Regions from separate parts of the Aquitalea sp. FG25 genome, predicted to be linked through region 3. Evidence: predicted binding sites of a transcription regulator. Region 3 holds the regulator's gene; each other region holds the start of a gene.
What was found. The regulator FNR, encoded in region 3, switches genes on or off when oxygen is low (the NO sensors DNR and NnrR bind a similar motif). The targets are predictions, from matches to a motif close to TTGATNNNNATCAA.
Positions count from the first base shown of each region.

Region 1 (2,203 bases), on a different contig from region 3:
CTTCGCGGGCGTTCACTGCCGGACGGCTGATGTCATAGCCATACTTGGCCGCCATTTCGCGCAACTCATCCAACGCGCGGAATTGTTCGGACAGCTCTTCGCGCTGACGCATGACGTCTTCGGTGAACACCGCATCATCCAGCTCATGGAAGGCTTGCTGACGCTCCTTGCGCAGGAAATCCGTGCCATAGAGTGCAACACGGCGGTAGTCGCCAATGATGCGACCACGGCCATAGGCATCGGGCAGACCGGTGATGATGCCGGATTTACGCGCAGCCAGGATTTCCGGGGTATAGGTATCGAACACGCCCTGGTTATGGCTCTTGCGGTATTTGCTCCAGACTTCCTTGATCACCGGGTCCAAAGTAAAGCCATAGGCGGCCAAACCGGCTTCGACCATGCGCAGGCCACCATTAGGCATGATGGCGCGCTTGAGCGGGGCATCGGTTTGCAAGCCGACAATCAACTCCAGCTGCGGGTCAATATAACCGGCGTCGTGGGCAGTAATGGAAGTCGCCCGGTCAGCCGATACATCCAGCACACCCTTTGCCCGCTCCTGCTTGAGCAATTCGCCCAGCGCAGCCCACAAGGCCTGCGTGCGTTCGGTGGCAGCGGCAAGAAAACTGGCATCGCCGGCATAGGGTTGGTAATTGCGCTGAATGAACTGACGTACATCGACACGGGTCTGCCAGTCACCGGCAGCAAAATTCCGCCAAGGATCAGCTTGTACGGCTTGCTGAGCAATCGATTCCATGACTACCTCCTGAGTTGAAGCCCGAAATTGTTCTCTATGGAAACAATACTACATTCGATATCGAAAATAACAGCTTGATGCAGATCAAACTCCACCCGCACCGGGGTGCATGACTGCGCGACTGTGCACATCGACCACACTGCATTCTGGCAGCGCGCGCAGGCACACTTCAAATTAGCTACCAATAATCAATACCATAGCAGCAAAATACATAAAAACCATGCACAGAATCACAGCGGGCCACACGATACGACAATATCGCCCGCTGCCATCAGCACCACACCCGAAGCAGCCGACCGACAATACCATGGGCACACCGGCAATGCGCATGGATGTTCGTTTTCAAACATCGCTATTTTTCATAGTGAATGTTGATTACAGAGAAAAACAAGAATTAACGTAGCATTATTACAATAAAACGAGGGGAACTCCAACCGCATCCCGTGGCTCTGCCATGACTGCAATCATCAGGAGTATTCATGAACATCCAGAAAAAAATCCTGCCCATGGCAGCGCTCTGCCTACTGTCCGCCTGCAGTCCGCAACAAAGCGAGCAGGCACAACAGCTTGCTTCTGCCGCCATCGGGGTGGCCCACCAGCGCTTGCAAGACAGTAGCGCCCCACTTGCCAAGCTGCGCCTGCAGGCAAGCGATGTGGCTACCGAGGCAAAGCAGCAGCTTGAAACCTTGGCAACCAACAACCCGGCCTTGGGCAGCGCCATCGCCATCCTGAAACCGGCATCCAAAATCGGCAGTGAGAAATCATGGCAGGCGCTGGAAAACAAGGTGGGGAGCTATCCGGCTGAAATCGGCCTGTACCAGACAGGTGCGGTGGCAGAGGCGCTACGGCAGCTGCTGGGGAGCAAATTTGCCGTTTTCCAGCAAAACATGCAGGTCAGCGGCCCACTAAGCCGGGACCAGCTGCTATTTGTCAGCGGCAACAAGCCGCATGAAGGCGGCAGAGAAATGGCCTACTTGCTGCTGGACCCGCCCAGCCGACAACTGGAAGTGGGGCTGATCGAACAAGGCCGGCTTACCGTGTATCGCAGCGGCCCGGCCCTGTACCGTCCGGCGGAAATCAACACCATGCTGGGCAATATCAGCCCCCAGCCCTGAATGCCTGGCCCACGGTTAGCGGGCCAGGCCACGCGGCCACAGCCGGCCAGTGCGCTGCATGTACTGACGATAGGCCTCACCCAGCCACTGCAGCCTCTGGCTTTCCTCGCGCCGGACACTGCGCCCATAGCTGAACAGCAGCGCAAGCACACCACCGCTGCCAGCCAGCACATCCTGCAGCAACAGAACCTGTGCAAAAGCCGCCAGCCACAAGGCGGCATACAAAGGATGGCGAATACGCTGGTACACGCCGCCCCGCCACGGCTCGCAGCCATCCTTGCCCAGCAGCACATCATGCTGGCTGCGCCAGAACAGCCAGCAGGCATAGGCCAGC
Region 1 is NZ_JBMDJV010000002.1:184,528-186,730, forward strand. It holds gene pflB (formate C-acetyltransferase) at 1-754, opposite strand, end outside; gene ACODR9_RS02640 (Ivy family c-type lysozyme inhibitor) at 1,234-1,869, shown strand; gene ACODR9_RS02645 (hypothetical protein) at 1,885-2,203, opposite strand, start outside.
Region 1: a site for FNR is predicted at 829-842, ahead of pflB (formate C-acetyltransferase). Genes of this name have one in related genera too.

Region 2 (2,203 bases), on a different contig from region 3:
CCGGTGGCAATCAGCTCGCGGCCCTTGGCTACCAGGGCGTCAAAATCCGGCTTGCGCTCGGCGGTACACGGGGTCATCAGGGCCGGGATGCAGCCGGTGAAAATGTTGTCGCTCATTGTTTTGCTCCTTGCAGCTTGTCTGTATGTGTGTGGGGGATGTCGCTATAACGCGGGGTTCAGATGCCCCAGGCAAAAGGGTCTTGCGGGTCAATCAACAGCGTGCTGCTGGCAGTGACGTAGGCGCGGCCGGTAATGAAGGGGCGGATGAAGTCACCCTCACGCTGGTAGTGGCCGATGAACTGGCTGCCGGTGATGCCGGCCTGTACCCAGCGCTCACCTTCGGCCAGCTTGCCGTCGGCAGCCAGGCAGGCCAGCTTGGCGCTGGTGCCGGTGCCGCAAGGTGAGCGGTCGTAAGCCTTGCCGGGGCACATCACAAAATTGCGGCTGTCGGCGCTGGCATCGTCGGCAAACAGCTCCACATGGTCGATCAGCGCGCCATCAGCCCCGGTAATGCCCTGCGCTTCCAGCGCCTTGAGCATGGTCCAGGTGAAATCGGTCAGCGCTTCCACATTGGCCATTTCCAGCGCCATGCCATGTTCGGACACCAGAAAGAACCAGTTGCCGCCCCAGGCAATGTCACCGTGAAACACGCCGTAGCCGGGCACATCCACCGCCACCTGTTGGCGATGGCGATACGCTGGCACATTACCCAGCGTCACCGCGCCATCCGCATGCAAGGTGGCGCTGACCGGCCCCACCGGGGTGTCGATCTTGTGCACGCCCGGCGCAATCAGGCCCTGGTAATGCAGCGAGGCAATCAGGCCGATGGTGCCGTGGCCGCACATGCCCAGATAACCGGTGTTATTGAAGAAGATCACCCCGCAAGTGGCGTCCGGCGACACCGGCGGGCAATACAGCGCGCCCACCAGCACCTCGCTGCCACGCGGTTCCAGCAAACAGGCCCTGCGCCACTGATCATGCTGCTGGCGCAATACCTCGCGCTGTGCGGCCATGCTGCCGCCGCCAAGATCGGGAAAACCGCTCATCACCAGCCGGGTGGGTTCGCCCCCGGTGTGGGAATCGATGATGTGTATCTGTTTCATTCGCCTGTCCATTCCGTAAAGCCGCGAATCACCGCTGCACGCGGATGCACCCATCGCCAGCCCACACAGAAATACCGCGCAGGGCCTTGATTCGATTGCATCTTCGCGCCAGCTTCATCTGCATCGGCACCTGCATAGAATGGCTTTATTGTCGGCAGGAATCTTGATGGTTATCATCAAGGACAATGACGAAATCGGCACAATTGTTGTGATCGGAATAAAAATCACCACACCGCCAGGCCCGTGACAGCAAGGCAAAGGAGAAGACGATGACGAGCGACATGGTGGCAAGCATCGCGCAATGGCAGGAGGCAATACGTCCGGCAACCATCGAGGCCCTGCTGGCCGGGGTGGCTCCGCTGCTGCCGGTGCTGGATCTGATCCCCAATGCGGCCATCTTCATCAAGGACCGGCAGGCACGTTACCTGAGTGCCAACCGGACGCTGGTGGAGCGCTGCGGGCTGAAAAGCCTGCAACCGCTGCTGGGCAAAACCAGCGCCGACGTGTTTCCGGCCCAGCTGGGGCCGGGCTATACCGAGCAGGACATGCAGGTGCTGGAGGACGGACTGGTACTGGAAAACCAGCTGGAGCTACACCTGTTCAAAAGCCGGGAGCCCGGCTGGTGCCTGACTTCCAAATGGCCGCTGCATGGGGCGGCAGGCGACATCATCGGCCTGATCGGCATTTCGCTGGACTTACAGTCCGCCAGCAACACCCACCCCGCCTACAAACGACTGGTCGCGGTGGATGATTTCATTCGCAAGCACTTCAACCACCCCATCAGCATGGCAGAGCTGACCCGGATTGCCGGTGTATCCGCCGCCCAGCTGGAACGCTACTGCAAGAAAGTGTTTCACCTGACCCCACGCCAGATGATTCACAAGGCCAGGCTGGAACATGCCCATCGCCTGCTGCACACCGACATGGCCATCACCGATGTCGCACTGCAATGCGGCTATACCGACCACAGCGCCTTCAGCCGCCAGTTCAAGGCACTCACCGGCTTTAGCCCGCGCCAGTACCGCCAGGCCACGGCGCAGGGCTGAGCCCGGCCAGCCGCACACGCAAAAAAGGCCATGCAGTGCATGGCCTTTTTTCAAT
Region 2 is NZ_JBMDJV010000020.1:63,529-65,731, reverse strand. It holds gene ACODR9_RS17320 (dihydrodipicolinate synthase family protein) at 1-116, opposite strand, end outside; gene ACODR9_RS17315 (4-hydroxyproline epimerase) at 176-1,102, opposite strand; gene ACODR9_RS17310 (helix-turn-helix domain-containing protein) at 1,372-2,148, shown strand.
Region 2: a site for FNR is predicted at 1,266-1,279, ahead of ACODR9_RS17315 (4-hydroxyproline epimerase). Genes of this name have one in related genera too.

Region 3 (2,203 bases):
TGGTGGCCGAGCTGCTGCCGGTGGGGGATGGTTACTGGGAAGAGGTTGCGCGCGGCTTTGTGGTGCCAACCGGCTGGCCGGAGCAGGCTGGCTTGCAGCAGCTCCTGGCCAGCATTGCCGGGTGCAGCCTCACATGAAGCAGTTGCTGATTGTGCATGCCAGCCAGACTGGCCACACCCTGCAGCTGGTTGAGGCCTTGTGTCGGCCCTTGCTTACGCTGTCGGCAGTGTTGCAGCTGCGCAGCATGCCGGCACAAGAGGCCACGCTGGATGACTTGCTGAGTGCCGATGGCATCGTGCTGGCAACGCCGGAAAATTTTGGCTATATGGCGGGCAAAATGAAGGATTTTTTCGACCGCACCTTTTACCCGGCACAGGAGCTTACTGCGGGCTTGCCCTACTTGATGCTGGTGTCGGCGGGGACGGATGGGCAGGGAGCAATTCAGTCCATGCGCCGCATTGCCACCGGCTATGGCTGGAAAGAGGTATTACCGCCGGTGCTGGCCTGCGGCGAAATCACGGCAGAGCATGTGGCGGCGGCGGAGCAGCAGGGGGAATACCTGGCTGCCGGCATGCTGATTGGCACGCTGGTAGGTGCGGTCAGCACACTGTCGCCAAAAGGTGTAGGTCTTCCGGTGAATGGTCGGTTCTTGCCCGAAGAGGCAAGATGCAAAAAGGGCGATGCGCCGCTTGCCGCAGCCATCGCCCCTGGAATGCACTGCCTGCTTACACGCCGTTGGCGTGGGTGCAGCCGGAAATCAGGTCTTTCAGTGCATCTGCCTTGATCAGCTGGATGTGCTTGTGGTCCACGCTCAGCCAACCTTGCTGCTGGAATTTCGACAGGGTACGGCCGACGGTTTCCAGCTTGAGGCCCAGGAAGCTGCCGATTTCTTCACGGCTCATCCGCAGGATGAAGTCATTGGCAGCAAAGCCACGGGTGGACAGGCGCTGGGACAGGTTCAGCAAGAAGGCAGCCAGACGTTCCTCTGCCTTCATGTTGCCCAAGAGCAGCATGACGTTCTGGTCACGCACGATTTCGCGGCTCATCAAGCGGAAAAAGTGATGCTGCAGGCTGGGGATGTCACGGCCCAGGCTTTCCATGCGGCCAAATGGCAGTTCGCATACTTCGCTGTCTTCCAGCGCGATCGCATCGCAACCGTGGACATTGGAGGAAATACCGTCCAGGCCCATGAGTTCGCCTGACATCAAAAAGCCGGTTACCTGCTCGCGGCCATCCTGGCTGGCGACGCTGGTCTTGAAGAAACCAGTGCGCACGGCAAACAGCGATTTGAATGTCTCGCCGCTGCGAAACAGGTACTCGCCGCGCTTAAGGCGGCGGCTCTGACGGATCACGGCATCCAGCTGCGTCATTTCGTCGCGGTTCAGCCCGATGGGCAGGCAGAGTTCGCGCAGGCTGCAGTTGGAGCAGGACACCTTCAGTGCGTGCAGAGTGTGTTGGTTTTGGTCTGACATCGAGTGTTTTGTACAACCCTGTAAAGAAGCTTGACCCTTGTCAAAGCGGAATTCACACGTTTTCCGCAAATTTACCAGTCCACCTGACGTTTGACTATCAATACCCGACGACATGCACACCACCCATCCGTTTTCGCCTACCCACTGTGAGTTCGACCGAGAGTTGATCGAACGTCTTGATGGCTCAGGCCCAAGATACACTTCTTACCCGACCGCAGACCGGTTTACCCCGGCGTTTGGCGAGAAGGACTATAAACACTGGCTGAAGCAACGCCACCTTGGCATGCATCAGAACGCAATATCATTGTACGTTCACATACCGTTCTGTAACACGGTTTGTTACTACTGCGGCTGTAACAAAATCATCACCAAGGATAAAACCCGCGCCGACCGCTATCTCGACTATCTGGAAAAAGAGATCAAGCTGGTTGCCGCCGCGCTTGGCTGCCGGGAAAAACTCATTCAGCTGCACTTTGGTGGCGGCACCCCCACCTTCCTGTCCGACGAGCAGCTGGACCGGTTGATGGCCATGCTGCGCGCGCACTTCGATTTTTTGCCGGAGGGAGAATATTCCATTGAGATCGACCCGCGCAAGGTCGGTCGCGAAACCGTGCATCATCTGGCGCGCCTGGGTTTCAACCGCATGAGTGTGGGCATTCAGGACTTTGATCCGCAGGTGCAGCAGGCGGTTAACCGGGTGCAGAGCGAAGAGGAAACGGTAGCGGTAATCG
Region 3 is NZ_JBMDJV010000016.1:78,051-80,253, reverse strand. It holds gene ACODR9_RS15085 (DUF1853 family protein) at 1-137, shown strand, start outside; gene ACODR9_RS15080 (flavodoxin family protein) at 134-784, shown strand; gene fnr (fumarate/nitrate reduction transcriptional regulator Fnr) at 726-1,472, opposite strand; gene hemN (oxygen-independent coproporphyrinogen III oxidase) at 1,585-2,203, shown strand, end outside.

Region 4 (2,203 bases), on a different contig from region 3:
TTCCCACACCACCCATTCCTGCGGACGTTCCAGGGTGATGCGGCCGGTATTGCCATCGCGAAAATCGGTGAGCACGATTTCAGCCGCTTTTTGAATATTGACGCGACCGCCGCCCAGCATGGCACCACGCTTGCGGCCAATCATTTCCAGCACCTGCCAGTCCTGCAGGCCGTCAACCTCATCCAGCTTGTAGCGTGCGGTCAGTTCCGGCACATAGTGCTGCAGCAGATATTTGAGCAGTTCCAGCGAGACTTCTTCCTCGTCCATGGCATTGCGGCCAACGGCACCGCTGGCGGCCAGATTATAGCCACCCTCCTCCACTTCGATCTTGGGCCACAGCATGCCGGGCGTATCGTAGAGCTCAACATCATCGTCCAGGATGATGCGCTGCTCGTTCTTGGTTACCCCAGGCATATTGCCGGTCTTGGCAATCTTGCGGCTGCTCATGCTGTTGATCAGCGTGGACTTGCCCACATTGGGAATACCGCAAATCAGTACCCGCAGCGGCTTATCCAGCCCGCCACGGTTGGGCGCCAGTTCGCGGCAGGCTGCCACCAGCTTTTGCGACGGCGCGCGCTCACCGGCATCCAGGCCGATGGCCTGGGTCTGCTTTTTGGCGCGATACCATTCCAGCCACTGGCTGGTGATGGCGGGGTCGGCCAGGTCTTGCTTGTTGAGGATCATCAGGCGCGGCTTGCCCTTGGCCATGCGCGCCAGCATCGGATTGGCGCTGGACGCCGGCAAGCGTGCATCCAGCATTTCGATGACCACATCGATGTCTTTCAGGCGCTCCATCACATCTTTGCGCGCCTTGTTCATGTGGCCGGGAAACCATTGAATTGCCATGCTTTAACGCTTTCTTAACGGGTCCAGTAAATAACTCAGTCCATTGTGGTCAATCTCCTGCATCAATTGCAGCAGACGACCGATCTCCCCCTTGGGGAAACCCTCCCGGGCAAACCAATTGAGATAATTGCCCGGCAAATCACAAATCAGCACGCCCTGGTGTTTGCCAAAGGGCATTACGGTTGTCACCAGACGCTGCAGATCTTCTTGTTGCATGCTTTCACACCGGACTGAAGGTTGCGCATTGTGCCAAAGGCGGCCATTTTACGCCACAGCCTTGTTTTGTCGGACTTTTATTGTGCGACCGCCTGATTTGACCTACGACAAGTGCCGTTGTCATTTTTCTGTCAGAAACAAGGGAGGACAGGCTAGCATGATGGCCATTCGTCACGGGCTTCCGGTCTGTACAGACCAAGGCCGCAATACGAAGTCAGTTTTGTGATAGCGACGTAGGTTCTTTGGCGCACAAACCGTGTCAGCACACGGTGCTCATGGATGCAGGCTTTGGCCTGCCTTCGCGCTCAAGGCCTCTTTGGGCAGCCGGCTCTGGTTGCCCTTCTTTTTTTACCGGCTAGATCGGCAAGGGCTTGCCATCATTCAGGGCCAGCACGCCGCGCAACACCCGGTACAGACACCACAGCCAAGTGAGACCGAGAATGGCGAAGCCGACCAGTATCCATAGCAGGGCATAGCCCAGTACGGTACCCAGCAGACAGAACCAGAAGGTGCGGATCTGCCAGTTGAAATGACTCTCGTACAAGGTAGCTCGGCAGTCGTCTCGCTTGAGGTAATTGATGATGACCGCCACCACCATGGGCAAGCCGGTAAACAGGCTGATGCCCTGCAATACATAAACCAGCAGGGTGAGGTTGTTCAGCCTGCGTTCATCGTCACGGGTCAAGATGTCCATGCCTTCCTTTCAGTTGCTGGCCGGTGCCTGCATTTTTTGCCACAGGGGCTGCAAGCGGTCGCGGCACTGCTGGGCCGCCAGGCGCGATGCCATGAACAGCGACTGCATGCCATGCGCCACGCCCACCATGCCGCTTGTGCGCTGACGACTCCAGCCCTGCAATATTCCCGCGCTGCGCTGCGGTGCCGTCAACAATACCGGGGCAGCGGCAGGCAATGGCAGGCGCAGTTGCTCGGACAGCATCCGCAGGCGGCGATTTGCTTCGTCCAGCACGCTCAGTTCCGGCAGCGTAATGGCGACGTGACTTAATTCCAGCACGGCGATGCGGGCGGCCAGCCAGTCGGTTTCATCGGCAAATCGGCTGGGAGAGCACGCTGCCTTGCTGCGCAACGAGGCCAGCAGCATAGCAAAGGCCCGGATATCGGGAAGCAAGGACTCCAGCACCGG
Region 4 is NZ_JBMDJV010000027.1:21,630-23,832, reverse strand. It holds gene ylqF (ribosome biogenesis GTPase YlqF) at 1-846, opposite strand, end outside; gene ACODR9_RS20055 (DUF3820 family protein) at 850-1,062, opposite strand; gene ACODR9_RS20050 (DUF4870 family protein) at 1,418-1,756, opposite strand; gene ACODR9_RS20045 (hypothetical protein) at 1,766-2,203, opposite strand, start outside.
Region 4: a site for FNR is predicted at 1,160-1,173, ahead of ACODR9_RS20055 (DUF3820 family protein). Genes of this name have one in related genera too.